Regions from separate parts of the Gordonia insulae genome, predicted to be linked through region 2. Evidence: predicted binding sites of a transcription regulator. Region 2 holds the regulator's gene; the other holds the start of a gene.
What was found. Region 2 encodes LexA, which represses DNA repair genes until DNA is damaged. Its sites were predicted from a motif close to CGAACANNTGTTCG; they were not measured.
Positions count from the first base shown of each region.

Region 1 (8,021 bases), 1.6 Mb from region 2:
CCGATCACTGGCGTTCGGTGGGCACGCGGACGCTCCGCGGCCGACCTCGACCGACCGAGGTGTTCGTGCCCGATTCGATGGTTGCCGAGCCGTCGGCGCCGACGGTCGCCGGGGTGATCTCGGGACTGCTGCGGCCGGCCCGACGGGTGGGACTGATCGGGCTGCTGCGGCTGCCACTCATGCGGGTCCGCCGTTGACGGCCCCGGGTGCCGTCAATAGCGTGGGTCACATCATTCGATGAACAGGGGGCGCGAGCGCATGGGTGAGTGGTCGGTAGCAGACATCCCGGATCAATCGGGCCGAACGGTGGTCATCACGGGCGCCAACAGCGGTCTGGGCGCGGAGACCGCGAAAGCGCTCGCGGCCGCCGGCGCGAACGTCGTCCTCGCGTGCCGGAACACGGAAAAGGCCGAGGTGGTGGCGCGGGAGATCGGATCGTCCGCGACGATCGCGCGGTTGGACCTCGCCGACCTCGACTCGGTGCGTGCCTTCGCCGACGACCTCACCGGCGCCGACGTGCTCATCAACAACGCCGGTGTGATGGCCATCCCGCTGCGCCGCACGACGCAGGGATTCGACATGCAAATGGGCACAAACCATTTGGGACACTTCGCACTGACCGCGTTGGTGTTGCCGAAGATCACCGATCGCGTCGTGACGTTGTCGTCGTCGATGCATCAGTTCGGCCGGATCGACCTCGGCGACCTGAATTGGGAGAAGCGGCGCTATCGCCGCTGGCGCGCCTATGGTGACTCCAAGATGGCCAATCTGATGTTCGGCAAAGAACTCGCCGAGCGGCTGGCCGCCAGTAGTTCGGCGACGTCGTCGCTCATCGCCCATCCCGGCTATGCCGCGACCGAACTGCAGGGCAAGTCCGGCACGGTCGAGGACGTGTTCATGAACGTCGCGAACAAGGTGTTCGCGCAGTCGGCCGCCGCCGGCGCCCTGCCGACGCTGTACGCGGCGACCTCGCCCGACGCGACCAACGGCACCTTCTACGGTCCGACCCAGATGTTCGGCGCTCACGGAGCCCCGGGGATCTCCGGCTACAACAAGCGCGCCGACGACAAGGTGTTCCGCGACGGACTGTGGACAGCGTCGGAGAAGCTGACCGACATCACGTTCGGGGTGTGACGTCGGCCCGAAGCCCGGAACCTACTGGACGTCGAACTTGATGGAGTTCGACGCACCGGAGATCCCGTCGGTGACGGTGATCGCGTAGGAGCCGGGCGCCCGCAGCGAGAAGGACTTCACGGCGGTGCAGTCGGCGGTTTTGGTCAGCTTGGCCTTGGCCGGGATCTTGGGTCCCGACAACGCGATCTGCATTGCGCACTCATTGCCGTCGATCACCGGACCGGAGTCGATGGTCGAGTTCCACCGCACCCCGAGCTGTGAGTTCCTTGGGTAGACACCGGGGGAGATGGGTTGCGCCTTGGGTGCATACACCCAGACGTTGATGGACTTCACACCGTTGGGTGCGTCGGGTCGTCCCAGTTTCCCGAAGTGCTGCGGCTTGTTTCCCGACGATCCGAGCGCCGCGCTACCCGTGTCGAGGAGATCCGAACTCCCCGATCCGGAACTCCCGAACAGGCTGTCGAGCGGACCTGCGGCCGCAGGTGCGGCGGCGGCGGCGATCGCGGCAGCGGTCAGCATGGTGGCGGCGGCGGACTTTCGGATCATGGTTCTCTTTCGGCTCGACCCCGGGGCAACTCCCCGATTCAACCATCACCGCGACGACGCCGGGATCGTGGGTTGTGTCGATGTCCGGAGTGCCGGGAACGGTCTACCAGACCCCGGGCGGCCGGAACTGGACGCTGATCCGAGGGCCGACGCCGACGGTCTTGGGGACCGAATGCTCCCATGTCCGCTGGCAACTGCCGCCCATCACCAGCAGATCGCCGGGGCCGACGACGAACTTCAGCGCAGCGCCGCCGCCGCGCGGGCGCAACGCGAGGGGGCGCGGCGAACCCAGCGACAGGATCGCGACCATGGTGTCCTCGGCGGAACCACGGCCGATCCGGTCGCCGTGCCACGCCACGCTGTCGGCGCCGTCGCGGTAGAGACAGAGGCCCGCCGTGGCGAAGCCCTCGGGCAGCTCCGGCCGGTAGTGGCGCGTCAGGGCATCGCGTGCCTGCACCAGGAGCGGATCCGGGAAGGTGCCGGCGTCCAGATAGGTCGCGACGAGCCGCGGAACATCGACGACACGGTCGTACATGCGGCGGCGTTCGGCCCGCCAGGCGGCTTGCGCGCGAAGGCGATCGAACAGCAGGTCTGATCCGGAGATCCACCCCGGCCGCAGATCGACCCATGCGCCATCGGCGAGCGGTCGGCGTGTGATCGCGTCGAGAGACCTGATGCGGGTCTCGTCTTCCTGCTGATCGAAGAGCGACCCCTGTATGCCCGCGGTCATCGGCCCAGCCTACCGGACGATGCGAACGTGTGTTCGATGATCCACGTCGCTCGGTCGGACGGGGGAGTGGTCGGCCACAAAACCGCACCTCGTGGTGGCGAAGGCCGGAATGTTTTGTTATCCAGTAACAAGTGGTAGTCACTAACACTTTGTGATGAACCGCGTCGTCGCACGTCGGATTCGAAGGGAAGACCATGGCGTCGTTCTTGTTTCGGGTCGGGAGGTTCTCCTTCCGGCACAAGTGGTGGGTGATCGCGGTCTGGTTGCTGGCCGCTCTCACGGTTTCGGGCCTGGTCGGCGCGTTGAGCCCCAAGTTCGCGAAGGACTTCAGTCTGCCCGGGACCGATTCCGGAACCGCGACGTCGCAGGTCGAGGAGTATTTCCCCGATGTGATGAAGCAGCAGTCGCAGGCGTCGACCAGTGTGCTGGTGGCCGCCGACGACGGGCTGGCCGCGCACTCGGCGCAGATCGACGCACTCGTCTCCGACCTGCAGAAACTTCCCGAACTGACCGACGCGGCAACCGTGGTCAACCCGCTGACGGTTGCTCGGGCGCAGCCGGCGCTCGCGTCCTCGGTGGTCGGCGACGACGGGAAGGTCGGTCTGATCCAGATCCGCCAGAACGTCGAGATCATGGACCTCACCGTCGACCAGAAAGAGGAACTGACGGAGTTGCTCGCCGATCACCGCGCCGGCGGACTCCAGGTGGAGGCCACCGGTTCGCTGATGCAGGTGATGGAGGCCGGCGGCACGGCCGAGCTGATCGGTTTCGCCGTGGCGTTCGTGGTGATGATCGTCGCGTTCGGTGCGATCGTGGCCGCCTTCATCCCGCTCGTCACCGGACTGGTCGGCGTGATGCTCACGATCATGTTGCTCACGCTCTCGGCGGAGTTCCTCAGCATCAACGAGACGGCCACCGGCATCGTGACCATGCTCGGCATCGCGGTCTCGATCGACTACGCGTTGTTCATCGTCTCGCGCTTCCGGACCGAACGACGGCGGGGTGGTAGTCCGGCGGATGCGATCGGACGTGCCGTGGGAACGGCTGGTTCGGCGGTCGTGTTCGCCGGTCTGACGGTCATCATCGCCGTGGCGGCCCTGATGGTGATCGGCATCCCGCTCATCACCCAGATGGGCATGGGTGCGGCGGTGGCCGTCGCCGTCGCCGTCCTCGCCGCGCTGACCCTCATTCCGGCGTTGCTCGGCGCGGTCGGACGTTTCGCCTTCCTGCCGCGGATTCCGTGGATCAAACACGCCGAGGAGTCGGACACCGCGGACACCCTGGGCGTCAAGGTCGGTCGGACGGTCGTCAAGCGGCCGTTGCCGTTCATCATCGCCGGACTGGCCGTTCTGGTCATGGCCGCCATCCCGATGACGAAGCTGGAACTCGGGATGTCGCTGACCAGCGACGACGAGGCACCTGCGCAATCGCTGCTGCAACGCGGCTTCGGTGAGGGCATCAACGGTCCGTTGCTCGTGGTGCTGCACGACGACGACGGTGGTGACATCAGCGGCGTCGCGGAGCGGACCGTCGCGCACATCAAGACCCTCGATGACGTCGCGAACACCACCACACTGACGTGGATCGGCAACGGACAGGCGCGACCGAATGTCGGGGCGGACACCGCCTTGATCTCGGTGACACCCACGAGTGCACCATCCGATGGGGCCACGCATGACCTGATGGAGGAGATCCGCGCCTACACCTCCACGGCGGAGGCCGCTGGGGCCCAGCTCCACGTCGGCGGGCAGACCGCGATCATGTCGGATCTCTCGGCCAAGCTGGACAAGGCGCTGATCCCGTACCTCGTGGTCGTCGTCGGGCTGGCGTTCCTGATCATGATCGGGGTCTTCCGGTCCATCTGGGTGCCGTTGATCGGCACGGTCGGGTTCATCTTCTCGGTCCTGGCGACGTTCGGCGTGACCGTCGCGATCTTCCAGGAAGGGACGTTCGGCCTCATCGACAACCCCAAGCCGATCCTGTCGTTCCTGCCGATCTTCCTGATCGGCGTGGTGTTCGGGCTCGCGATGGACTACCAGGTGTTCCTGGTGACACGAATGCGCGAGGAATACATCCACGGCATGTCGGCGAAGGACGCCATCGTCGCCGGGTACCGGCACGGCGCCCGGGTGGTGACGTCGGCGGCGATCATCATGATCAGCGTGTTCGCCGCGTTCATGCTGTCGCCGGACACGACAGCCAAGATGCTCGGGTTCTCCCTCGCGGTCGCGATCCTGTTCGACGCCTTCATCATCCGCATGCTGGTGGTTCCGGCGATTATCGCCTTGCTCGGAGATCGCGCGTGGGGTCTGCCGAAGTGGTTGGATCGGGTCGTGGTGAACTTCGACATCGAGGGTGGCGCCGTCCGCGACCGCGGGCTGCCGGCCTCCGACCACGAGTCGACACCGCGGGAGCCCGTGGGTTCGACGAGCTGAATCGAGGAGGACGGCGAGCATGGCCACACCGACGACGACCCCGGGCGCAGGCCCGGGGCGTCGGATCGGTCTGCGGGAGAAGAACAAGATGCGTACCCGCAAGGCGATCCGTGACGCGGCGATGCGCTTGTTCGCCGAGCAGGGGTATGCGCAGACGACCGTCGAACAGATCGCACGCGAGGCCGAGGTCTCGCACACGACGTTCTTCCGGTACTTCGCGTCGAAGGAACAGGTGGTCCTCGCCGACGATCTCGAACAAGCGCGGGAGGAGGCATTGGCCGCGATTCCGCCGGGACTCGGGCATTTCGACCTGTTACGCCGACTGGTCACCGACCTGTTCCGGGTCGGGGCGGCGGACGAGTGGGTCGACAACGCCGACCGGATGCGACTCATCCAGGCCGAACCCGCGTTGCGCACCGCCTACCAGATCGAGTCGGATCGGGCGATCTCCGAGCTGACCGACTTCTTTGCCGACTACACCGGCCGATCGTCCGACGATCTGCGGCTGCGTGTGTTCATCGCCGCGGCCGGCGGTGTGATGTTCCACTTCGCCGAGTCCGACGACCTGGACGGGGACGATCTGCTCGCCACCCTGCTCGAGGCCATCGATCTTCTCGAACGGGGCCTCCCGCTCTGACGTCCGGAGCCGGAACGGCTCACCCGAGACCTCGTTCCCGCGAGGGCTCGCCACCCCGAGAAACCGTCATCCGAAAGGAGCCCCATCATGGGACGACTCGACAACAAGGTCGCCTTCATCACCGGTCTGGCCCGCGGCCAAGGCCGGGCGCACGCTGTCCGACTGGCCGCCGAAGGCGCACAGATCATCGGCGTGGACCTCGCGGGCCCGCTGCCCGGCGTCCCGTATGACTCGGCGACCGCGGCCGACGTCGAGGAGACCGGCCGGCTCATCGAGGAGCAGGGCGCCAAGGCCCACCTCGTGCAGTGCGATGTCCGCGACCTCGATGCGCTGAGAGCCGCTGTGGACGAGGGCGTGTCGATCTTCGGTGGTCTCGACGTGGTGGTCGCGAATGCCGGCATCTGCATCCCGGAGACCTGGGACGAGGTGACGCCGACCAGCTTCCGCGACACGATCGACATCAACGTGATCGGTGTGTGGAACACCGTGACCGCGACGGCGCCGCACCTGATCGAGCGCGGCGGCGGATCGATCATCGCGACGAGTTCGCTGGCCGGCAAGAAGCTGCAGCCGTTCATGGTCCACTACACCACCAGCAAACATGCGCTGGTCGGCATGACCCGCGCGTTCGCCGCCGAGCTCGGCAACCACAACATCCGGGTCAACAGCATCCACCCCGGAGCCGTCGCGACCCCGATGGGTTCCGGACAGATGGTCTCCCGGATCGAGCAGACCAATGCGGCCAATCCCCGTCTCGCCGGGATGGGGATGACCTTCCTCAACCAGTTCGTCGCCGAGGCCGACGAGATCGCCAACGTTGTCGCCTTCCTGGCCTCCGACGAATCGAAGTTCATCACCGCCGAGCACATCTCGATCGACGGTGGCGCGCAGTACTTCTGACCGCGCCTCGCGGCAGAAGACGTCGGTCAGGCGCGTCGTCGCACCGGGGTGATCGGCAGCCGCAGCGCACCGGGCGCATCGGCGGGTACCGCGGGGTGTGCCGGTGGGATCGCGTCGACCGGTAGGTAACCGGTGCCCTCCTCGGGACGCTGGTCGACGTCGCCACGGTTGGGCCACATCGCCAGCGCACGTTCGGCTTGCGCCGTGATGGTGAGCGACGGGTTGACGCCGAGATTGGCAGACACCGTCGCGCCGTCGACGACGTGCAGCCCTGGATGGCCGAACACGCGGTGATAGGCGTCGACGACACCGGAGCGTGCATCCGACCCGATCGCGCAGCCGCCGAGGAAGTGTGCGGTCATCGGGATGTTCAGCAGGTCGACGACGGATCCGCCCGCATCGCCGTCGATGCGCTCGGCGACCGACCGAACGGCCCGGTGGCCCTCGGGAATCCAGCGTGGCGGCGGATCGCCGTCGCCGGCGCGACTGGCCAGCCGCGGGCCGATCCGGCCGCGCCGCGCGAAGAGTTCGATCGAGTTGTCGGCGGTCTGCATGACCAGGGCGATGATCGTGCGCTCCGACCAATGGCGCACCGACAGCGACCGCATCGTCGCGGCCGGGTGGGTCAGCATCGCGACCACCGCCTTGATCCAGCGCGGTACGCGGCCCCCGCCGTCCACCAAGACCGCCTGCAGCAGACCGATCAGGTTGCTGCCCTTGCCATATCGGACGGGCTCGATGTGGGTGTGGTCGTTCGGGTGGAACGACGAGGTGATGGCGACACCCTGGGTGTAGTCGACCGTGCGGTCGCGTGCGGTCGCGGCGAGCACCGCCTCCGAGTTCGTCCGGACAACGCGGCCCAATCGGTCGGACAGGCGGGGGAGTGCGCCCGACTGCTGCATCGACAGCAGCAGTTTGTTGGTGCCGTAGGTGCCGGCGGCCAGGACGATCTCGTCGGCGGTGTACATGCGCGTCCGGCGACGTCGTCCGGTGCGATGCACCCCGACGGTGTACCCGCCGCCGGGATCGGGCCGGACCTCGTGCACAGACGTCATCGGGATGATCTGTGCCCCGGCCTGTTCGGCGAGATGCAGGTAGTTCTTCACCAGCGTGTTCTTGGCGCCGACCCGACACCCGGTCATGCAGGCGCCGCAGTCGGTACACCCGGTACGCTCGGGACCGGCCCCGCCGAAGAACGGGTCCGGCACGGACACCCCGGGCTCGCCGAAGAAGACCCCGACCGGGGTGGCCACGAAGGTGTCGCCGACGCCGAACTCCGCGGCGACCTCTCGCATCACGTCGTCCGCCGGGGTGACATGCGGATAGGTGGTGGCGCCGAGCATCCGCTCCGCCTGGTCGTAGTAGGGAGCGAGTTCGTCGGCCCAGTCGGTGATCGATCCCCAGTGCGGATCGTCGAAGAACGCCGACGGTGGGCGGTAGAGCGTGTTGGCGTAGTTGAGGGAGCCGCCGCCGACCCCGGCACCCGCCATCACCAGGACATCACGCAACAGATGCATCCGCTGGACACCGAAGCAGCCCAGCGCCGGAGCCCACAGGTAGTCCCGTAGGCGCCAGCTGGTCGCGGGCAGTTCGTCGTCGGCGAACCGTCGGCCCGCCTCGAGTACACCGACGCGATATC
Region 1 covers NZ_CP033972.1:2,404,847-2,412,867, reverse strand. The annotation lists gene D7316_RS10920 (adenylate/guanylate cyclase domain-containing protein) at 1-197, shown strand, start outside; gene D7316_RS10915 (oxidoreductase) at 259-1,134, shown strand; gene D7316_RS10910 (hypothetical protein) at 1,156-1,680, opposite strand; gene D7316_RS10905 (alpha-ketoglutarate-dependent dioxygenase AlkB) at 1,784-2,410, opposite strand; gene D7316_RS10900 (MMPL family transporter) at 2,605-4,845, shown strand; gene D7316_RS10895 (TetR family transcriptional regulator) at 4,865-5,482, shown strand; gene D7316_RS10890 (mycofactocin-coupled SDR family oxidoreductase) at 5,570-6,382, shown strand; gene D7316_RS10885 (GMC family oxidoreductase N-terminal domain-containing protein) at 6,409-8,021, opposite strand, start outside.
Region 1: the regulator LexA is predicted to act here: its motif matches at 2,433-2,446, upstream of D7316_RS10905 (alpha-ketoglutarate-dependent dioxygenase AlkB).

Region 2 (8,021 bases):
ACACCGCGCATCACCTTCTCGCGGCTGAACGGTTCGGTCACCCCATTGCGTTTGACCACCGACAGGACCGCGCTCTCCACGGTCGAGAACCGGCGCCCGCACTCCGCACACGAACGGCGTCGTCGGATCGCCTGCCCTTCGTCGGCGACACGCGAGTCGATGACCTTGGTGTCTTCGTTCTTGCAAAACGGGCAGCGCATGTCGTCCTCACGCACATCTCGGGACACGCCGGCGCACCGGATGCTCGCTGCGCCGTGCCGGTTTCCGGCTGGACCCTGTGTCACGAGGATACCGTCCGACGATCAGCGGTAGGCGGGCGCGATCAGCGCCTGACCCACGCGGAGACCCGACGACGGGAGGTCGTTGCGCTCGACGATCTGCTGGATCACCGCCGCGCGCGGCACGTCCGGCGCGACCCGGTCCGCGATGGAGCTCAGCGAGTCACCCTGTCGGACGTGGACGATCTCGGTGCCCGCCGGGGTGGGCGCGACCGAGGCCGCGTAGTTCGACCCGATGATCGCCACCGCCCACACCAACACCGCCAGGGCCCCGCCGAGCACGACCGCGAGGGCCGTGGTGCGCCGGCGCACATAGATGCGTCGGTCGACCGCGGGTGCTGCGCAGCGCGTGCCCGCGACGACGGGCGCCGCGACCCGTCCCGCGGGTCGGCGATCCGCGGGTCGCGTGCGCTCCACCTGGGCGCCGCGCCGTGGCCGGGTGCTGACACCCGTGACCGGACGGCCGACCTGGCCGGTCCGCCCGGTGCCGAAGGGCGAGGCCGCGCGGCCGCGGGCCCGATGTGTCGGGCTGCCGGCGTCACGCATCGGGACGCCGGTGGTCGCCGGACGGGTGCGGGTGAGAGTCGACGTGCTCATCGTGTCCTCCTCGGTTCCCGATCGACGGGTGTCGATCACATGTTCGATGGAACGCATGTTCGATTTGTAGCACGTGTCGCCGACAAAGTCTCGACACGCGTCGAACAAATGTTTGAACAAGTCGGAACGGTCGGTTACTGTCGGCGCTACAGGAACGCATCGACCAGCCACTTTGCGAGCGAGGCTCCCCAGACAGCGCGACAGCCACCAGCCGACGCGCAGACACCGACAGAGAGGACTCACCGATGAGCGACAAGGCCGGCGGGCGGCGTCCAGCGCCCCGCGGGATCGATGACAGCCAGCCCGATGGTGTGACGGGCCCGACGTCGGACCCGGTCGCGGATGCCCCGGTCGTCGTCGATCCACAGGTGGCGGAGTCGACCCTGACCCCCCGTCAGCGCGGTGTCCTCGAGTTCATCCGTCAATCGGTGCGTGAGCGCGGCTACCCGCCGAGCATCCGGGAGATCGGCGATGCCGTCGGCCTGACGTCCACCTCATCGGTCGCACATCAGCTCCGCACGTTGGAGCGAAAGGGCCTGTTGAAGCGCGATCACAACCGTCCGCGTGCGGTGAACATCCAGGACGGCGACCACAACCCACCCGGCGGGACCTCGGCTCAGGCCGACGACCCACAGCTGCCGACACCGACCTTCGTCCCGGTGCTCGGTCGGATCGCGGCCGGCGGCCCGATCCTGGCCGAGGAGGCCGTCGAGGATGTGTTCCCGCTGCCACGCGAATTGGTGGGCGAGGGCTCGCTGTTCCTGCTTCGGGTGGTCGGTGAATCGATGATCGACGCCGCCATCTGCGACGGCGACTGGGTTGTCGTCCGGCAGCAGAACGTCGCCGACAACGGCGACATCGTCGCGGCGATGATCGACGGGGAGGCGACGGTGAAGACGTTCAAGCGCAAAGACGGTCACGTCTGGCTGATGCCGCACAACGAGCTGTTCGAACCCATACCCGGGGACGACGCGGCCGTGCTCGGCAAGGTCGTCACGGTGATGCGTCGCATCTGATCACCCCGCTCTGATCACCCCGCGACGAGCACTGTCGGCGGCCGGGACTCCCGGCCGCCGAACCGTTGCTCGCTCGCCCGTGCGCCGGTGACTCAGCCGGCGAGCGCCGCCGCGGCCGCGGCTCGCGCTGCGGCGGGATCGGCCGTGGCGAGCGCGGCCTCCGCTGCGACGCGGCACTGCTCGGTACTGACGAGACCCAGGCGCGCGCCCACCGCGGCCGCGGCTGCCGGAGCCGCCGACAACGAGGTGACGCCGAGTCCGATCAGGACGCACGCGAGCAGCGGATCGGCCGCCGCCTCGCCGCAGACGCCGACCGGCTTGTCGAGATCGCGTCCGGCCCGCGCGACCGTCGCGATCAGCGCCAGGACCGCGGGCTGCCACGGATCGGTCAGCGTCGCGAGTTCGGCCGACATCCGATCGGCGGCCATCGTGTACTGCGTGAGGTCGTTGGTGCCGATGGAGACGAAATCGACCTCGGCGAGGATCGCGGGTGCGAGGATCGCCGCGGCCGGTACCTCGATCATCACTCCCGCGACCAGCCCGCGGCTGCGCACCTCACCGGCGAACTCGGCGGCCTCCGCGGCCGATGCGATCATCGGCGCCATGACCCAGGGTTCGGCCGTACTCTTCGCCGCCGCGGCCGCGATCGCGTCCAGCTGCGTCGCCCGGATCTCGGGGTGGTCGAGGGCGATCCGGTTGCCCCGCACACCGAGTGCGGGATTGGCCTCGTTGAGCTGGGTGACGAACTTCAGCGGCTTGTCCGACCCGGCGTCGAGCGTGCGGATGACCACCTTCTGGCCGGGGAACGCATCGATCACCTCGCTGTAGAGCGTGGTCTGCTCTTCCACCGTCGGTGCGTCCGTGCGGTCGAGGAACGCCAGTTCGGTCCGGAACAGCCCCACTCCCTCGACGGGGTATCCGGTCGCCGTGCGCGCCGACGTCCCGTCCGCCACGTTGGCCAGCACGGCCACCTCGTGTCCGTCCGCGGTCCGGCCCGGACCGGACCAGTCGGCGATGGCGGCGGCACTGCGTCGACTCTCCTCGACGTCGGACTCGGCACTCGCCGCGTCGGGCTCGATCTCCATCGTGCCCGCCGTGCCGTCGACCAGGACGCTGGTGCCTGCCGGCACCGATGCCAGGCCGGTGACCGCGACGATGCACGGAATCCCCAACTGGCGGGCGATGATCGCGGTATGACTCGTCGGGCCGCCGAGTCGGGTGACGAGCGCGGTGATCCGGGTCGGATCCAGTCCCGCGGTGTCGGCGGGTGCGAGGTCGTCGGCCAGCAGGACCGACGGCACGTCGGGTTCGGGCACGCCCGGTTCCGGCACTCCCAACAGCTCGGCGACGACCCGGTCGCGTACGTCGTTCAGGTCGGTCACGCGCTCGGCCATGAGCCCGCCCAGCTTGGTGAACATGGCGGCGAACTGTTCGGTCGCGGCCACGGCCGCGGCCGGTGCCGCGGTGCCCTTCGCGATCAGTGCCGATGCGGCGCCCACCCAGCCGCGATCCTCGGCGAGGCCGGCCGTCGCCGACAGCACCTCGGCCGCCGCACCCGAGGCGTGTGAGGCACGGTCACGGAGTCGGCCGGCGACCGCGGAGGCGGCGTCGGCGAAACGCTTGGTCTCGGCCTCACGCTCGTCCGCGGGCAGCGGCGGTGCTGTGTCGGGGTCGTAGACGGGACGCTCACCCGGCCAGACCGTCGGCCCGTAGGCCTTTCCCCGACGACCGGCGTTCCGTTCAGTACGTGTGTCTGCTCCACCGAAGTCCTATCTGTACGTCGACCGGGCGGCCAAATGTGGATTGCGAAGGTGTTCGGCCACTTCTGTGATTCAAGTTACAAGAAATCCTTGACTTGTCAACACAAACAGGCGTAAACACAGATATAGCAACATCAAAGTCCACACATTCCAACAGACGAGGACATCGTGTACGCGGAAGAACGTCAGCAGGCGATCGCCGACCAGGTGCGTGCCAACGGTCGCGCCTCGGTCGCCGCGTTGGCGACGCTGTTCGAGGTCACCAGCGAAACCGTGCGCCGCGACCTCGCGGTCCTCGAACGTGCCGGCCATCTGCAGCGGGTGCACGGCGGCGCGGTCCGCCCGGGCGCCACACCGGTCGTCGGCGAACAGGGCATCGACGTGCGCCAGATGACGCGCACCGAGCAGAAGGTCGCGATCGGCCGGGCCGCGACCCGCTTCCTGCCGCCCGACGGTGGGTCGGTCTTCTTCGACGCCGGGACCACCACCTTCCAGGCCGCCGGCGCGCTGCCGCGCGACCGCAAGCTCACCCTGATCACCCACAGCATCCCGATCGCCGCGGTCCTGGCCGGCCACGGGTCGTCGGACCTGCACGTCCTCGGCGGGCGGGTGCGCGGCCTGACCCAGGCCACCGTCGGCGCCGAGACGGTGGCCGCGCTGGAGCGGATGCGCATCTCCACGGCCTTCGTGGGCACCAACGGGATCAGTGAGGCACACGGCCTGTCCACCCCGACCCCGAGGAGGCGGCCATCAAGGCGGCCATCGTCAGGGTCGCCAACCGCGTTGTCGTGCTGGCGGATTCGTCCAAGGTCGATCGCGAGGACCTCTCCTCCTTCGCGGATCTGGCCGACATCGACGTGCTGGTCACCGACGCCGGCATCGACGCGGTCACATCCGCCGCCCTGTCCGCCCGCGGCATCGAGATGGTGATCGCATGACCGAGAGAAGCCCCATGACGCAGTCCGCCGTCACGATCCTGACCGTGACCGCCAACCCCAGCCTCGATCGAACCCTCGAGCTGTCCGCGCCGCTGCACCACGGCGGTGTGCAGCGTGCCACCTCGGTCCGGGCCGAGCCCGGCGGCAAGGGCGTCAACGTCGCCCGCGTGGTCGCCGAGGCCGGTCTGTCGACCCGGGCAGTCCTGCCCGCCCGCACCGGCGATCCCCTGCTCACCGCGCTCGACGACGTGGCACTCCCCTACCTGACGCTGCCCATCGAGGGCGAGGTCCGCTCCAACATCACGGTGGCCGACCCCGACGGGACGACGACCAAGATCAACGCACCGGGCTTCGCCCTCGTCGCCGCGCAGGCCGACCGACTCGCCGAGCTCGTCGTCGAGAACGCCCGCGGCGCCCGATGGGTCGCGCTGTGCGGTTCGCTCCCGCCCGGACTCCCGGACGACTGGTACCGCACCGTCATCGATGCTCTCGCGGAAGCGAACTGCCTCGTGGCGGTGGATACGTCCGGGGCGCCACTCGCGGCAACCGTGCAGGGGCGGGTCGACCTGCTCAAGCCCAATGACGAGGAGCTCGCCGAGGCGACCGGTGTCGATCCGGCCCGGCTGGTGGGCGCGACGGCACACGGCGACTACGCGCCGCTGATCGACGCCGCACGCACCCTGGTCGACCGGACCGGCGCGGCCATCCTCGCCACACTGGGCGCCGCAGGCGCGATGCTCATCACCGACTCGGGCACATGGTTCGCCACACCGCCACCGATCGTTCCGCGCAGCACCGTCGGTGCCGGCGACTCCGCACTCGCCGGTTACCTCATCGCCGAGAGTCGCGGCGACGCCGCGCCGGACCGGCTCCGCACCGCCGTCGCCTATGGTTCGGCCGCCACCGCACTCGCCGGTACCCAGCCGCCACGGCCCGACCTGCTCGACCTCGCGGGCGTATCGATCACCGACCTCTCGGGAGCCGCCCAGGTCGGATGACTCCCACCACCACGAACACGATCGCCATCCGGTCGGCACGACCTGCCAACGACGACAGCACACCCTGAAGTAGAAGGAAATCCGATGTCAGAACAGATCATCACGACGCAGACAGTGCGTCTCGACGTGGACGCGGGCGACGACCCCGCCGCCGTGATCGGTTATCTCGCCGAGGCGCTCGCCGCCGCCGGCCGGACGACCGACGCCGCCGACCTCACCCGCGGCGCTCTCGATCGCGAGGCCAAGTCGGCCACCGGGTTGCCGGGCGGAATCGCCATCCCCCATGCCCGCGCCGAATCCGTCACCGACGCCGGCCTCGCGATGGCCCGGTTGTCGAACAAGGTCGATTTCGGCGCCCCCGACGGCCCCGCGGACCTCGTGTTCCTCATCGCCGCACCGTCCGGCGGCGCGACCGAGCACATGAAGCTGCTGAGTTCGCTCGCCCGCTCCCTCGTGCGCCCCGACTTCGTCGCCTCCCTGCGCGAGGCCGACAGTGACGAGCGTGTGGTGCAACTCGTCGACGAGGCGATCAACCCGCCGCCGGCCCCGCCCGCCGGCTCCGCGTCCCCGGGTGCCGGTGCCGCCGCCACAGCCACCGGTGCCGCAGGTGCCGCGGCCGCCGCATCGGCCGACACCGCATCCGCGAAGCGCCCGTCGATCGTCGCGATCACCGCGTGCCCCACGGGAATCGCGCACACCTACATGGCGGCGGACGCCCTCACCTACGCGGCCGAGCGTGCCGACGTCGACTTCCATGTGGAGACGCAGGGATCGTCGGCGACGAAGGCGTTCGATCCGCAGGTGATCGCCGACGCGGACGCGGTCATCTTCGCCACCGACGTCGGGGTGAAGGGCAAGGAGCGCTTTCACGGGAAGCCCGTGATCGCCTCGGGCGTGAAGCGCGCCATCAACGAACCCGACAAGATGATCGCCGAGGCGGTCGCGGCCAAGGACAACCCGAACGCGGCGGTGGTCGCCGGGGGTGACGGCGACGGGCTGCCGGAGAGCACCGCAGACGGCGGTGTGGGACTCGGCAAGAAGACCCAGCAGGCGTTGATGACCGGTGTCAGCTACATGATCCCGTTCGTCGCCGCGGGTGGTCTGCTCATCGCCCTCGCGTTCCTGCCCTTCCTGGGCGGTTACGAGATCGCGAACGGAACCCTCGACACCACGGGTGCGCTCAACGACGGCCAGTTCATCGCGCTCAACAACAGCCTCTGGGACCTCCCGGCCGGCGGCCTCGGTCAGTACATCGGTGCGGTGCTGTTCGCCGTCGGTGGACTCGCCATGAGCATGTTGGTCCCGGTCCTCGCCGGCTACATCTCGTTCGCCATCGCCGACCGCCCCGGCATCGCGCCCGGTTTCGTCGCCGGTCTGGTGTCCGTGGCCGTGGGTGCCAGCTTCATCGGTGGTCTGATCGGCGGTCTCATCGCCGGCGTCGCCTGCCTCTGGATCTCCCGACTCCCCTTGCCCCAGTGGGCACGCGGGCTGATGCCCGTCGTGATCATCCCACTGCTCGGCAGCCTGATCATCGGCGTGCTGTTGTACATGCTGCTCGGCAAGCCGCTCGCATGGGTGACCGAGCAGATGACCGAGGGACTCAACAGCATGTCCGGCGGTTCGGCCATCGCCCTGGGCATCGTGCTCGGACTGATGATGTGCTTCGATCTGGGCGGCCCGGTCAACAAGGCGGCCTATCTGTTCGCCACCGCGGGTCTCGCGATCGGTGGGACCGCGCAGCTGGAGATCATGGCCGCGGTCATGTGTGCAGGTATGGTGCCGCCGCTGGCCCTGGCGCTGGCCACCGTGCTGCGACCGAGGTTGTTCACCGAGCCCGAGCGTGAGAACGGCAAGGCCGCATGGCTGCTCGGTGCGTCGTTCATCTCCGAGGGCGCGATCCCGTTCGCGGCGACCGACCCCTTCCGGGTGATCCCGTCGATGATGGCCGGCGGCGCGCTCTCCGGTGCGCTGATCATGGCCTTCGGCGTCACCCAGCGTGCCCCGCACGGCGGCATCTTCGTGTTCTTCACGATGAACCACTGGTACCTGTTCCTGATCGCATTGGCCGCGGGCACCGTGCTCAGCGCGGTCCTCGTCATCGCGGCCAAGCAGTGGCGGACCGATCGCGATCAGGCGCCGGTCGCGCCGGAACTCGAAACCGTGCCCGCCTGAGCCGCATTCCGGCCACACTGATGCAGCAGCACTGATGCAGCAGGATGGCTGACAACTGAACATAGGGTGGGGTGTCGGGTGACCGGCACCCCACCATCCGACCCGGGTGGTACCGCCATCCGTACGCACACAAGTCAAGGAGTGACCATGCCCAGCACCACCGTCGCCGTCGGTTCCGCCGTCGGTCTGCACGCCCGACCCGCCACGATCATCGCCGAGGCCGTCGCGGACGCCGGGAGCACGGTGACCCTGGCGCTCGAGA
Region 2 covers NZ_CP033972.1:764,156-772,176, reverse strand. The annotation lists gene nrdR (transcriptional regulator NrdR) at 1-200, opposite strand, end outside; gene D7316_RS03645 (LysM peptidoglycan-binding domain-containing protein) at 303-932, opposite strand; gene lexA (transcriptional repressor LexA) at 1,121-1,891, shown strand; partial or broken gene D7316_RS03635 (putative PEP-binding protein) at 1,984-3,653, opposite strand; partial or broken gene D7316_RS03630 (DeoR/GlpR family DNA-binding transcription regulator) at 3,820-4,589, shown strand; gene D7316_RS03625 (1-phosphofructokinase family hexose kinase) at 4,586-5,587, shown strand; gene D7316_RS03620 (PTS fructose transporter subunit IIABC) at 5,672-7,759, shown strand; gene D7316_RS03615 (HPr family phosphocarrier protein) at 7,907-8,021, shown strand, end outside.